One region of the Streptomyces sp. NPDC050674 genome, then DNA from elsewhere that is predicted to be linked to it. Evidence: riboswitches for the same ligand, from Rfam matches in the RefSeq annotation. Region 1 holds a riboswitch; the other holds the start of a gene.
The links. A riboswitch is a leader RNA that binds a small molecule or an ion and turns the genes downstream of it on or off. The one in region 1 is predicted to bind cyclic di-AMP.
Positions count from the first base shown of each region.

Region 2: linked by a shared signal. The riboswitch ahead of AB0I06_RS25800 (M23 family metallopeptidase) and the one ahead of AB0I06_RS24565 (LysM peptidoglycan-binding domain-containing protein) in region 1 are both predicted to bind cyclic di-AMP.

Region 1 covers NZ_JBFAIG010000015.1:142,233-149,595, forward strand. The annotation lists gene AB0I06_RS24550 (glycosyltransferase) at 5-1,306, opposite strand; gene AB0I06_RS24555 (GNAT family N-acetyltransferase) at 1,327-2,412, opposite strand; gene AB0I06_RS24560 (HAD family hydrolase) at 2,584-3,432, shown strand; gene AB0I06_RS24565 (LysM peptidoglycan-binding domain-containing protein) at 3,396-4,175, opposite strand; cyclic di-AMP (ydaO/yuaA leader) riboswitch at 4,181-4,356, opposite strand; gene AB0I06_RS24570 (polyprenyl synthetase family protein) at 4,860-5,870, shown strand; gene AB0I06_RS24575 (DUF2092 domain-containing protein) at 6,102-7,340, shown strand.
Region 2 covers NZ_JBFAIG010000017.1:21,123-28,485, reverse strand. The annotation lists gene AB0I06_RS25835 (SpoIIE family protein phosphatase) at 1-372, shown strand, start outside; gene AB0I06_RS25830 (MarR family transcriptional regulator) at 648-1,148, opposite strand; gene ribA (GTP cyclohydrolase II) at 1,268-1,909, opposite strand; gene AB0I06_RS25820 (MarR family transcriptional regulator) at 2,099-2,614, opposite strand; gene AB0I06_RS25815 (dihydrofolate reductase family protein) at 2,694-3,824, shown strand; gene AB0I06_RS25810 (alginate lyase family protein) at 3,921-5,153, shown strand; tRNA gene AB0I06_RS25805 (tRNA-Met) at 5,208-5,281, shown strand; cyclic di-AMP (ydaO/yuaA leader) riboswitch at 5,581-5,737, shown strand; gene AB0I06_RS25800 (M23 family metallopeptidase) at 5,749-6,777, shown strand; gene AB0I06_RS25795 (aldo/keto reductase) at 6,913-7,363, shown strand, end outside.

The DNA of each region.
Region 1 (7,363 bases):
GTCCTCATCTCGCCCCCCGAGCCGTCTTCTCACGCGACGCCGCGCGCAGCGCCCGCCGCGCCTTCAGATAGCCCACCGGCCCGTACGCCATCCCCCGGCGCTGCAACCGCGACAGCCGCCCGGGCCAGGGGTGGGTCCGCACGTCGTGATCGCCCGGGGTGCCCCCGCCGTCCGCCGCCCCGGCCCCGCGCGCGGCCGTCAGCGCGCGGGCGTGGGCGAGGCCGCGGGGCAGCCTCGCCAGGAAGGCCGGCAGCAGCGCGGGCCGGTTCACCAGCACCGCGGTGAGGTACGCCGTGAGCCCGGCGCCGTAGCCGTACGCCTGGGTCTCCAGGTCCCGCCAGGTCTCCCGGTGGTGGTGCCACACCAGGGCGTACGGCGTGTAGCGCAGCCGGTGGCCCTGGGCCAGGACGCGGACGAAGCCGTAGAGGTCGTCCCCGCCCCGGGCGGCCGTCCCGGCACCGGTGGCCGGGTCGAAACCACCCACGGAACGCAGGACCGCCGTGCGGAACGCCATGTTCGCGCCCGAGCCGAACCGTCCCGCCGTGAACGGGAACAGCGGCTCGTCGCCCGGCGGGTGCGCCGGGTCGTACGTCCTTGGAGTGAAGCCTTTGGCGAAACCGCCGTGGCTCTCCAGCAGCACCTGGGCCGGAGTGGTCAGCCGCGCGGGCAGGATCAGCCCGGTGCTGCACCCGAGCCCGGGATCGGCGGTGAAGGGCGCGGTCAGCTCGGTCAGCCAGCGCGGGTCGGCGACCACGTCGTCGTCCGTGAAGGCGACCACCTCCCCGCGCACGGCCTCCAGCCCGGTGTTGTGGGCGGCCGCGAGCCCCGGAACGGGCTCACGGACGTAGCGCACGCGCTCGGCGTACTTCGTCTCGATCAGCCGGCGCGTCTCGTCCGTGACGGGCGCGTTGTCGACGACGACGATCTCGAACCGCGGATGGTCCTGCGCCAGCAGCGAGTCCAGCGCCCGGGCCAGCTGCCCGGCCCGCTCCCGGGTCGCGACGACGACCGTGGTGAACGGTGGCTTGCCGCCTTCGCCGAAGACGGCGGGCCCGCACTCCGCCCGGGCCCGCCCCGCCAGCACGGCCTTCGGATCCGCCCCTTCCGGCACCCGCCCGAGCAGCGTGCCCACCGGCCGGCCGGACCTCCTGACCAGTACGAACACCTCCCCGTGGGTCACGGGCGGACTGCCCGGACCGGGTCTGAGCACCGCCTCGTCGCCGTCGAGGTCCAGCTCGGCGACCTGGACCGCCCCGATGTCGAGGAACCGTCGTATCTCCTCCTGCGCACGCGCCGAACGGGCCATGCGCCCACCCCCCTTGTGTGTCAGGTACGGCGCAGCCGGGCCGCGCCCTTCAGCGTCCGCGCGGCCAGCGCCGCGAGCCGCGGCCTGCCGCGGACGAAGCTGTGCGCGCGGCGGGCCGGCTCACGGCCCAGCCAGTACAGCGCCGCGCCCGCCCCCGGCCGCGTCACCGCACCCTCGTACACGGGCAGTTCGCCCGTCTTGAGCGCGTCCTTGTACTCGGCCGCGCCCCGCCCCAGGTCGAGCATGCCCACCCCCTCGGCGGCCGCCGCCTCGGCCATGCGCAGATGCAGCACCAGCCCCGGCGAGAACTTCGCGAACTCCGGGTCGTAGGCCGGGAACCAGCAGGCCAGCACCGAGGCCGAACGCAGCCCGAAGTGCGCGGCGACCGGCCGCTCACCCGCGTACAGCACGGACAGCGTGCCGCTGCACTCCGGCGCCCGGGTCCGGGCCAGCTGCCCGACGAGCCGGGTGATCCACTCCTGGGCGAACCGGTCGCGGCGGCCGGTCCTGCGGTACTGCGCCGACTTCCACTCCATGAGCGTGCGCAGCGCGGCCGGGTCGCGTTCGTCGAAGACGAACCGCAGCTCACCGACCTGCCGGCCCAGCCTGCGCTCCTTGGCCAGGGTGGTCTTCAGGAACTTCGGCGACTGCGCGCGCAGCACCGACTCGTACGTCTCGTAGCCCTTCTCCACGTCGATGACGTAGGTGGCGTACCCCTCGGCCGCGTACCGGACGAACAGCCGCTGCTCGGCCTCCAGGTTGTCGAAGGCGAAGCTCGACACCGAGCAGGCCCTCAGCAGTTCACCCGTCTCCAGGTCCAGGCCCGGCCGCAGGATCGCGCCCTGGGCGTCCGAGACGCCGAACCCGATCGCCCGGCCCTGCCCCAACGGGCCCCGCTCATGGGGCAGGAAGCCGGCCGGCTCGAGCCCCTCGTACACCACGGCGACCCGGGCCCCCGGCCTGACCCGGCCGACGGCTTCGGTGAACTCCGGTTCCATGAAGGGGTTGCGCGGTGCTCCGGAGGCCGCGCGCAGCGCACGCCAGCGCTCCTTCTCTTCTTCACCGAGCTCCCCGGCCCCCGCCACGCGAATGCGCCCACTGCTCAACCTGACCCCCCGATCAAGTCCCCCCTGGACACATGGAAGGTACCGCTCTATGCGGCCTCTCGGGTAGGTAGCGGAGCATGTTGTTGCCAACCGGTGCAGAGGCCTTCAACCGGGCAATCGGCGTGCCCTGTGCGATGAAACGAAGGGCCGCGTTGTCCGTATTCTCTGATCATGGCCGCACCCCTCGCATATTCACTCATCGCCACCGATCTGGACGGGACGTTGCTGCGCGGCGACGACACCCTCTCCGAACGGTCCCTCGCCGTGCTCGCGCGGGTGGCGGACGCCGGTGCCCAGCACCTCGTGGTGACGGGCCGGCCGGCGCCGAGAGTGCGGCCGCTGCTGGACGACCTCGGCTGCACGGGGCTCGCGGTGTGCGGGCAGGGCGCGCAGGTGTACGACGCCGGCGCGGACCGGCTGCTGTGGTCCATCACGCTGGACCGGGAGCTGGCCGAGACCGCCCTCGGCAAGATCGAGGCCGAGGTGGGGCAGGTGTACGCGGCGGTCGACCAGGACGGGGTCGACGGGCTCACGCTGATCGAGCCGGGCTATCTCATGCCGCACCCGACCCTGCCCGCGGTGCGGGTCGAACGGCGCGACGACCTGTGGGGCGAGCCGATCAGCAAGGTGCTGCTGCGCCATCCGCACCTGTCGGACGACGCGCTGGCGGCGACGGCCCGCTCGGTGGTGGGTTCCCTGGCGACGGTGACGATGTCGGGGCCCGGCACGGTGGAGCTCCAGCCGTGCGGGATCACCAAGGCGACGGGCCTGGCGCTGGCAGCCGAGCATCTGGGGCTGCGTCCGGCGGACACCATCGCCTTCGGCGACATGCCCAACGACATCCCGATGTTCGACTGGGCCGGCCACGGCGTCGCGATGGCGAACGCCCATCCCGAACTCAAGGCCGTGGCCGACGAGGTCACCCTGTCGAACGAGGACGACGGCATCGCCGTCGTCCTCGAGCGACTGCTGGGCGGGGCGGCTCAGTACGGTCCGTTGACGTTGTCGATCGAGCCGTAGCGGTCGGCCGCGTAGTTGCAGGCCGCGGTGATGTTGGCGACCGGGTCGAACGGGTCGAAGGAGGTGCCGTCCACGTGGTAGGCGGCGAACGTCGGGTCGATGACCTGGAGCAGGCCCTTGGACGGGGTGCCCGCTGCGGCGTTCGAGTCCCAGTTGTTGATCGCCAGCGGGTTGCCGGACGACTCGCGCATGATGTTGCGGTAGATGCCGTCGTAGGACCCGGGGATCCCCTTCTGCGCCATGATGTCCAGCGACTCGCGGATCCAGCCGTCCAGGTTGTTCGCGTAGGTCGTGGCCGACGCCTGGGTGGCCTGCGCGACGCCCGTGGCGGGCTTCGCGGCCGGCTTGGCGGGGGCGGACGACCGGGTGGCCGTCTTCTTCGCGGCGTTCGCCTTGGTGGTCTTCACCGTCAGCTTCAGACCCGGGTGGATCAGCTTCGGGTTGTCGCCGACGGCGGCGCGGTTGTCCTTGTAGAGCCGCTTCCAGCCGCCCCGGACGTCGTACTTGTCCGCGATGCGGGCCAGCGAGTCGCCCTTGACCACGGTGTACGTGAGCGATGTGGCGGGCTGGGCCGCGCGGGGCGCGGACTGTGCGGCGACGGGGGCGCTCTGGGGCTCGGCGGCGCTCGCCTGGGCGGCGCCGAGGAGCGGGAGGGTGAGTGCGGCTCCGCCGGTGCCGACGGCGATGAAGCCGCGGGTCAGCGGGTTGGTTCTGGGGCGACGGTGCTTGCCTCGTCCGGCCATGACGATGTTCCTCTCCGGCGCCTGCGAGGTGAGCTGTCGGGTTCGGGCCGGGAGGTGCCCGGCCGCGTACGGCGCTGTGTGCCGTGCGCGGCTTCACCCCGAGCCGTGCCGCTGTGCGGACCGGCGACTTACCTGGGTCCCCCGCTCCTGCCCTGCGTGAGTGAGTCGGTTCCAGTGGGGAGTCCGGGCGGCGGCAGGATGAGGCGTCCGCCGGACAGGGCGGGAACGTATGCGAGAGCACATGTCCGGAACAAGCGCCTCAGTCACATATCACGTAGTTGACCTTGGTCGGAGGCATTTGGGCCGCTTGATCCTTTGCGGCAGCCAAGGGCTCAACTTGCTTTCCGGAAAAGGGGGTACGGGGCGAGGTGGGAGGAGGGCGGGAAAGCGGAGGCAGTGATTCAACTCACTGATCACGAGTCCGCAGGGCATTTTTCACCAACAGGAATTTGCTTACCCAAAGCGGCAAATGGTGCATAGTTCACTACCCTTGGGTAAGTCGATAAATATCTGTTCTTATGGGTTGATCGAAAACATTGCGGTCGTGATCGGATACCGCCCGGCCTGTAACCCTGGGCGCTGGCGGTGATCGAAACGTGACCGGATACGCTGACTCGAGTGAGGGCAGCGACCTATCGACAAACCGCGTAATCACCGGCAGACACAGCAGACAGGAGACCCCTCGTGACCGACGTCGGGCCGTTCGGGCTGAGCGTGCGGGACCAGGCTCTGGAAGCCGATGTCCAGGCCGGACTGACGGCTGTCGAGGAAGGCTTGCTCGAGGCCACCAAGAGTGAGGTGCCCTTCATCACGGAGGCCGCCCAGCATCTGGTGCGCGCCGGCGGCAAGCGGTTCCGTCCGCTGCTCGTGATGCTGTCCGCCCAGTTCGGCGACCGGCACGCCCCCGGGATCGTGCCCTCGGCCGTCGTCGTGGAGCTGACCCACCTCGCCACGCTGTACCACGACGACGTCATGGACGAGGCCGCCGTGCGCCGCGGCGTCGCGAGCGCGAACACCCGCTGGGGCAACTCCGTCGCCGTCCTCACCGGCGACTTCCTCTTCGCCCGCGCCTCGCACATCCTGGCCGACCTCGGCCCGGAGGCCGTGCGGGTGCAGGCCGAGGCGTTCGAGCGCCTGGTGACCGGCCAGATCCTGGAGACGGCCGGACCGCAGGACGGCCGCGACCCCGTCGAGCACTACCTGGACGTGCTGGGCGGCAAGACCGGCTCGCTGGTCGCCGTCTCGTGCCGGTTCGGCGCGATGATGTCCGGCGCCGACGAGACGGTCGTGCACGTGCTGACCCAGTACGGCGAGCGCCTCGGCGTCGCCTTCCAGCTCGCGGACGACGTCCTGGACATCGCCTCCGACTCCCACGAGTCCGGCAAGACCCCCGGCACCGACCTGCGCGAGGGCATCCCCACCCTGCCGGTGCTGCGGCTGCGCGAGCGGGCCGCCCGGCTCGGGCTCGCCGAGGACGTCGCCCTGTGCGAGCTGCTGGACTCCGACCTCACCGACGACGCACGGCACGCGGAGGCCCTGCGCCTGCTGCGGGCCCACCCGGCGCTGGAGCAGGCCCGGCGGGACACCGTCCGTTACGCCCAGGACGCCCGCGCGGCGCTGGCCCCGCTGCGGGACTGCGCCGCGAAGACGGCGCTCCTGGAGCTGTGCGACGCCGTGGTGCACCGGGCCGGCTGACACCTCCTCCCCGTACGACCCCTACGGGTCGGGGGAGAAGCCCGGCCTCCGTGTCATACCCCAGCAGTACACGGAGTTGAGCCCGGGGTCTGACGTATCTCCCTGGCCGATTTGGTCAGATGGTGACCACGGAAAGCACCACTCCTCACCTGTTCGGGTGAGAATGGCGGCTCAGGGACGAGTGCGTGCACGACACGGACAGCCGCCGCCGACCACGGAGGTAGGGCACACATGGCACCGTACGCATCCGACGACAGCACGACCGCCGGGGAGGCCGACGAGCAGCGCTCCGGGCGGCGCACCGCCGCGCGGTACATCGTCCCGGTCACGGTGATCGGGGTGGCCGCCGCGACGATCGGCCTGGTCCCCGCGCTCGCCGACTCCGGTGACCCCGACCTTCCGAAGATCACCGCCCAGCAGCTCATAGAGAAGATCGCCAAGTCCGACGTCGAGCAGCTGTCCGGCACCGTCAAGATCAGCACCGACCTCGGTCTGCCGAACCTCGGCGGCCTGGAGTCCGGTCTGCTGTCCGGTGCCGCGGGCGGGGGCGAGGACGGCTCGTCGGCCGACCCGACGGCCAAGCTCACCGAACTGGCCTACGGCACGCACACCCTGCGCGTCGCCGCCGACGGCCCGGACCGGCAGAAGCTGTCGCTGCTGGAGAACGCCGCCGAGTACAGCCTCATCCACAACGGCAAGGACGTCTGGGGCTACGACAGCAAGTCCAACGAGGTCTACCACGGCACCTCCTCCGAGAGCCGCGAGCGCGGCAAGGACCAGCAGCCGCCGGCCCTGCCGAAGGACTTCGCCGAGGAGGCCCTGAAGGCGGTCGACGACACGACCTCCGTGACCGTGGACGGCACCGCCCAGGTGGCCGGCCGGGACGCCTACAAACTCGTCGTCGAGCCGAAGCAGTCCGGCTCGACGGTCGGCGCGATCACCGTCGCCGTGGACGCCGAGACCGGCATGCCGCTGAAGTTCACGCTCACCCCGGCGAGCGGCGGCGCCGCCGTCGTGGACGCCGGCTTCACGAAGGTCAGCTTCGCCAAGCCGCCCGCCTCGACCTTCGACTTCACCCCGCCCAAGGGTGCGAAGGTCACCGAGGAGAAGGACGCCGAGGCCTCCGGCGAGGCTCACGGCAAGCCCTTCGGCCTCGGTGAGGCGCCCGGGCACGCCCCCAAGGGCGGAAAGGACCTCGACGAGGGTCCCGACGGCATGAAGACCATCGGCGAGGGCTGGAACGCCATCGCCACCTTCGACACCGGCGGCGAGGGCGTGCCCTCCGGCAAGGCCGGCGGCGACCTCGGCGGCTTCATGGACTCGCTCGGCGAGAAGGTGCACGGCACGTTCGGCTCCGGCACGGTCTTCTCGACCCGCCTGGTCAACGCCCTCATCACCGACGACGGCAAGGTCTACGCGGGCCTGGTCACCAAGGACGCGCTCGTGAAGGCGGCCGACGCCGCGAAGTAGGTCCCGCGGGCGCACGGTGCGCC
Region 2 (7,363 bases), on a different contig from region 1:
GTGGCCCAGCTCGACGAACGGACCGGGCAGTTGGGCTTCGCCGGGATCGGCAACGTCGGTGCCCGGCTGCGCACCGACGGCACCTGGAAGGCGCTGCTGTCCCACCCCGGCATCGTGGGCGCCCAGGCCCCGGCGTCCGTGCCGGTGCAGCGGGTGCCCTGGCAGGCCGGCAGCCTGCTGGTCCTGCACAGCGACGGCCTGCCCAGCCGCTGGACGCCGCCCGACGACGGGGTGCTCCCCGGCTGCGACCCGGCGGTGGCGGCGGCGGTGGTGCTCCGCGACTCGGGCAGCGCGGCCCGGCCGGCGCGGGACGACACGTGTGTGGCGGTACTGACCGCGGGCGGAGTGAGCCGCCACGGCTCGGGCACCTGACGGGCATTCGGGAGCCGGTGAGCGGCGCGGCACGGGTCCTGGCCGGTCGGCGTCGGTGAGGGGTTGCTTTCCGCGTGCCCTGGGATTTCGCCCGGGCGGCGCGGGGGGCGGGTGTGTGGGGGGGTGCGATCGCGGTGCCTGTGGGCCGCCACGGCTCGGGCACCCGACGGGCATCCGTCCGGCACCTGACGGGCGTTCAGGGCGCCGGGCGCGCGGCGGGGCCGCAGCGTTGAGTCCGTGTCGGTGAGGAGGCACCCTCCGGGTGCCCCCGGACGTCAGTCGGTGCTGTCGGCGCCCGGTCCCGTCGTGTCGCGGGCCGCCAGGAAGCCGCGCAAGCCCTCGCGCAGGGCCGCCCGTTCCGCCGGTGCCATCGCCGCGAGCGCGGTGGCCAGGGCCCGGGCGCGGTGGCCGGCGACCTCCCGGAGGACATGCCGGCCGTGCGGGGTGAGCCACAACTGCACCTCGCGGCGGGTGTCGGGGTGCGGGGCCCGCTCCAGCAGCCCGGCCGCCGCCAGCCGGTCGCAGAGACGGCTGGCCGTGGGCAGACCGATGTCCAGGCCCTCCGCCAGCGCCGTCAGGTTCAGGCCGGGCGTCGCCTGCACGGTGCGCAGGGCCCGCAGCTGGTGCGGGGACAGCCGCAGGGACGCCTCCTGGGCGGCGACCGACCACAGTGCCGTCAGGCTCTCCACGGCATCGGCGATCTGCGCTGCGACGGCCTCCGGGCCATCGCCCGGTCCCCTCGCCCGGTGGTCGCCGAGGCCGCCGAGATCGGTCACGAAACGGTCACTTCCATAAAGCTCCGGGTACGGGAGAGGTCGCCCTCTCTCAAAGGCTGTACCCGAGGAACCGAGGGACAAGCAGCCCGGTTCGGTGTCCGGCCGGACCGGCGGGCGGCTCAGCCGGCGCTGAGCCCCGTCAGCGCGGCGAGCGGCAGCGTGTGCTGGGTCTGCAGGACCTTCGCGCGCAGGTAGCGGACGTTGTGGGCGGTCGTGAAGACGCCCGTGGGAACGCGGTCGCGGACGTCGACGCCCAGGGACCGCAACTGCTCCGCCTTGTCGGGGTTGTTGGAGAGCAGGTCCAGCCGGCCGATGCCCAGGGCGCGCAGCATCTGGGCCGCCGCCGTGTAGTCGCGGGCGTCCTCGGGGAGCCCCAGGGCCGCGTTCGCCTCGTAGGTGTCGAGCCCCTGGTCCTGGAGGGCGTACGCGTCCAGCTTGTTGTACAGGCCGATGCCCCGGCCCTCCTGACGGAGGTAGAGGAGCACGCCGCCGCGCTCGGCTATGCGCTCGACCGCCTCGCGCAGCTGCGGACCGCAGTCGCAGCGGGCGGAGCCGAACACGTCCCCGGTCAGGCACTCGGAGTGCAGCCGCACCAGCGGGACCGGCCCGGGCTCGCCCAGGACGACGGCCACGTGCTCCCGGCCGTCGACCAGCCCGTGGAAGGTGACGAGCTCGGCGTCGGCCTCGTAGCCGTCGTGGAAGCGCAGCGGGACCCGGACGCGGGAGCGGGGGGTGGCGACGACGGCGGGGGTGTCGGGCATGCGGGGCCTCCGGGTTCCGTTTCCTGTTCGGCTGCACAGCCGTAGTGCTTCAGTTTTGAAGCAGATGTACGTTCGGAACCCTACTCGTGCTTGAAATTTGAAGCAATGAGTGCGGCCTCGTGTGGCGGGGGTCACTCCAGCGTCACCCGCCCCCCGCCCGGCGCCCCCCGGGCCATGTCTCCCGCCGCGTCATGAACAGGCCGGTGACGACCTCCGCCGCCACGGCACCTCGTCGGCCGCCGCCCGTGTGCCGTCCTCCTGGAGGCCCCGCGCGATCGCCGCGGAGATCTCCTCCAACTGCCCCACCTGCTCCTCGCTGAGCCGGTCGAACAGGGAGGTCCGCACGGTCTCGACGTGCCCGGGCGCCGCGCGCTCCAGCACCGCGAACCCCTCGTCGGTCAGCGCGGCGACGCTGCCCCGCTTGTCGTACCGGCAGGCCTCGCGCCGCAGCATGCCGTCCTTCTCCAGCCGCGTCACCGCGTACGTCAGCCGGCTGCGCGTGATCTTCAGCCGCTCGGCGAGATCGGTCATGCGCAGCCGGCGCTCCGGGGACTCCGACAGGACCGACAGGATGGAGTAGTACAGGTGCGGCATGCCGGCGTCCTGCTGGAGCTGCCGGTCGATCGCGTCCTCCAGGAGCAGCGAAGCGGCGATGTAGGCGCGCCAGGCGCGCTGCTCCTTCGGCGTGAGCCAGCGAGTCGTCATGCCGCCAGTGTAGGTTTGTTTCAAACTTGAACCAAGACCCGGTTCCAGTCCCGCCGACCCGACCAGCCGCGGAGCGTCGATGCCTCACCCGTACGTCCTGCTGTCCGCCGCCGTCTCCCTCGACGGCTACCTGGACGACACCGGCCCCGACCGCCTGCTGCTGTCGAGCCCGGCCGACTTCGACCGGGTCGACGAGGTCCGGGCCTTTGTCGACGCGATCCTGATCGGTGCCGGCACCATCCGCGCCGACAACCCGCGGCTCCTGGTGAACTCCGCGGAACGCCGGGCCGCCCGCACGGCCGCCGGACAGCCGGAGTACCCCCTGAAGGTCACCGTCAGCGGCTCGGGCGACCTCGACCCGGACGCCCGCTTCTGGCACACCGGCGGCGAGAAGGTCCTCTACACCACCGACCGGGGCGCCGAGCGCGCCCGTGCCCTCGGTCTCGCCACCGACGTGGTCCCGCTCGGCGCCGACCTCGACTGGCGGCGGCTCCTGACGCACCTGCACGACGTCCGGGGCGTGCGGCGGCTCATGGTCGAGGGCGGCGGCCTGATCCACACCCAGCTCCTCACCCAGGGCCTGGCCGACGAACTCCAGCTGGTCCTCGCCCCGCTCTTCGTGGGCGACCCCCGGGCGCCCCGCCTCTTCGGCCCGGGCGGCTACCAGGGCGGCCGGCTCCGGCTGCTGGAGACACGGCGGATCGAGGACGTCGTCCTGATGCGCTACGAACCGACCGCCCCGGGCACCGGCGCCCTGCCCACCGCCGCCGACCACCACTGGCTGGCCCTCGCCTGCGACCTGGCCGAGCACTGCCCGCCGTCGGACACCGCGTTCAGCGTGGGCGCGGTCGTGGTCGCCGCCGACGGCACGGAACTGGCCCGCGGCCACTCCCGCGAGGCCGGCGACCCGGTCGTGCACGCCGAGGAGGCGGCCCTGGCCAAGCTCGACGCGGCCGACCCTCGCCTGCCCGGCGCGACGGTGTACAGCAGCCTGGAACCCTGCGCCCGCCGCGCCTCCCGGCCCGCGCCCTGCGCCCGGCTGATCCTCGACGCGGGCGTGCGGCGGGTCGTCACCGCCTGGCGCGAGCCGGACACCTTCGTGACGGACGCCGACGGCAGCGGCCTCCTCGCGGCCGCGGGGGTGGAGGTCGTCGTCCTCCCGGAGCACGAGGAGCGGGCCAAGGCCCCGAACCGCCACCTGCCGGGCTGAGGGCGAGCCGATCGGCCCAACAGATCCTGCGTCCGCACCGCCGTCCGGGCCACGCTGCCTCCAAGGACCCGGACGACGAGCGCGGAGGCGGCGGCCATGGGGTCAGCGCGCAGACGAAGGACGGCGGCACTGCTCATGCTGCCGCTGCTCACCGCGCTCGCCCTGCTCGTCCCCTCCTGCCGGCCCGACGGCCCGGGCACCCGTGCCATGGGCCCGGTCCTGCCCTCCGACGCCGCGTTCACCCACCCCGGCGTCCTCGTCGACCGGGCCCAGCTGGACGCCCTGCGCGAGCACGTCACCGCCGGGCGGCAGCCCTGGCGAACGGCGTACCTCGCCCTGCGCGACAGCCCGTACGGCTCGTACCGGCACCGGGCCCGGCCGCACGAGACGGTCGTCTGCCCGGCCGGCGACCTTCAGGGCCGCGGCTGCGCCGCGGAGCGCGAGGACGCCCTGGCCGCCTACGCGCAGGCCCTGCTCTTCGCCGCCACCGGCGATCGGCGGCATGCGGAGAAGGCCAGGCAGCTCATGGACGCCTGGGCGGCCACGCTGCGCCGGCACACCGGGGAGAAGGCCGCGTTGCAGGCCGGCTGGACCGGGTCGGTGTGGGCCCGGGCCGCCGAGATCGTGCGGCACACACCCGGCGGGGGCTGGCCGGCCGCGCGGGTGCGCGGCTTCGAGGACATGCTGCGCACCGCCCACCTCCCCCAAGTCGTCGCCTCCGACCCGGACTTCACCGGATCCTGGGACCTGGTGGCGATCGACGCCGTCATCTCCGTGGCGGTATTCCTCGGCGACCACCGGGTCTTCGGCCATGCCCTGGAGCGCTTCCGGGAGCGCGTGCCCGCCTACCTCTACCTGGAGAAGGACGGCCCCGTGCCGCTCACCGTGCCCGGCTCCGGCGTGGACGGCCCGCAGCGGATGGCCTCGTACTGGTTCGGCCAGACCACGTACCGGGACGGCGTCTCCCAGGAGACCTGCCACAGCTTCCGGCACGTGGGTGCCTCGCTCGCCGCCACCGCCCACATCGCCGAGACGGCCTGGCACCAGGGTGTCGACCTCTACGGCGAGATCGAGGACCGGCTGGCGGCCGCGCTCGCCCTGCACGCCCGCCACGAACTGGACGGGCACGCACCCGAGTGGCTGTGCGGCGGCCGGGTCGAGCGGGGTCTCGGACCCCATCTGGAGGTCGCCCTGCACCATCTGGAGGAACGGCGCGGCCGGCCCGTCCCCGCCGCTCACGAACTGGCCGTCCGGGCCCGGCCCACCGGCACCGACGACCTGTTCACCGCCTGGGAGACCCTCACCCACGCGAGCGCCCCGGACGGCTGAGCGACGGGTGTGCACGAGCTGTCCCGCGGATGGCGTACACTGGAATCACAACGACGCGGGGTGGAGCAGCTCGGTAGCTCGCTGGGCTCATAACCCAGAGGTCGCAGGTTCAAATCCTGTCCCCGCTACTGAAGGCCGAGGGCCGGAATCCGAAAGGGTTCCGGCCCTCGGTGCTTTTCCAGGACGGTCTCACGGAGGCCCTCACGCTCGGTGAGCGAACCACCCCGTTCCGCATCACAACTGACACACCGTCAAAACCCGTCAGTCACTTGCGAGGTGGTCAACTCGCCCGATTTAAGCCGGTCATGGCAGGTAAGTCCGCGTGAAAAAGGTTAATGATCAAGTGGAATCGCTGGAATACCCCTCGTGCGTCTATTAACGTTCGATAACGCAGCGCGGTCGTCCCAGCCGTCACAGAAGGCGGCTCCGTGCGCACGCGCCGAATCCCGAAAGGGAACCGGGGAACCACCACTTGGGGTGAATCGGGCGGATACCACCGTGGAAGCACGGCGGGTATACGCGCGTAGGAGACCTTCCTGCTCCGAACCCGTCAGCTAACCCGGTAGGCGAGAAGGAAGGAAAGGAGCACGCCCACGTGGCGTCCAACCGGCCTGCCCCCGCGGCCCCGTTCGCGCAGAAGCGCGACACCGACACCTTCGGTTACGGCGGTCAGCGCACCGACGAGGGCCCGTTCCAGGAGTGGAACCCCACCGAGGAGTCCATCCGTCCCGTCCGTGGCCGGCACCGCGTCACCAAGCAGCGCGGCGGAGGTCTCGCCCGCAGCTCCACCGTCCTGGGCGTCGGCGTCATAGCCGCCGTGGGCGCCGGCGGCATGGCCAGCGCCCAGACCGGCAAGCCCCCGGTGTCCATCTCCGTGCCGGACCTGCCCTCGGTGGGTTCCCTCATCTCGGACGACGACACCCCCGAGGGTTCCGCAACCCCGCTCAGCAGCCTCGGCACCGCCACGGCGGACCCCGAGGAGAGCACCTCCGGCGCCGGCGAGGCGCTGCGCGCCCGGATCATGGCGCAGGTCGAGCACCAGCAGGAGCAGATCGAGACCAAGGCCGCGCAGGATGCCGCGGCCGCCGCCGAGAAGGCAGCGGCAGAGGCCGTCGCCAAGGCGGAGAAGGAAGCCAAGGCCAAGGCCGCCGAAGCCAAGAAGAAGGCGGAGGAGGAGGCCAGGAAGAAGGCCGAGGCCGAGCGGCTCGCCGCCCTCGCCAAGCAGTACACGCTGCCGACCTCCTCGTACACCATCACCTCCAGCTTCGGCCAGGCAGGCGCCTACTGGTCCTCCGGCTACCACACGGGCCTGGACTTCGCCGCGCCCACGGGCACGCCGATCAAGGCCGTGCACAGCGGCACCATCACCGAGGCCGGCTGGAACGGCTCCTACGGCTACAAGACCGTCCTCACCCTCGATGACGGCACCGAGATCTGGTACGCGCACCAGTCCTCCATCGGCGTCAGCGTCGGCCAGAAGGTCAGCACCGGCGACGTCATCGGCCGCGTGGGCGCCACCGGCAACGTCACCGGCGCGCACCTCCACCTGGAGGTCCACTCCGCCGGATCCGCGAGCGGCATCGACCCCATGGCGTGGCTGCGGGGCAAGGGACTCACCCCCTGAGCGGTCCACACCCGTGGAAACACCGGCGGCCCTGACGACGACCCCCCGACGTCAGGGCCGCCGGTTCTCCGTGTTTACGGGAACTTTGCGTCCGTTGCGGAATCAGGCATTCCTGTACGGGCGTTGACACGGAGCATGACTTCTCTGCGCAAGCTCGGCTCTTCCGACCTCGAGGTCTTCCCCCTCGCCCTCGGCGGCAACGTCTTCGGCTGGACCGCCGACCAGGACCGGTCGTTCGCCGTCCTCGACGCCTACACCGCCGCCGGCGGCAACTTCGTCGACACCGCCGACGTCTACTCGGCGTGGGCCGAGGGCAACCGGGGCGGGGAATCCGAGACCATCCTCGGCCAGTGGCTCGCGGCACGCGGGAACCGCTCCGACGTGATCGTCGCCACGAAGGTCAGCCAGCACCCCGACTTCCAGGGCCTGTCCGCCGCCAACATCAAGGCCGCGGCCGACGCCTCCCTGCGCCGCCTCGGCACCGACCACATCGACCTCTACTACACGCACTTCGACCGGCCCGACGTGCCCGTCGAGGAGATCATCGGCGCCCTCGACGAACTCGTGAAGGCCGGGAAGGTGCGGC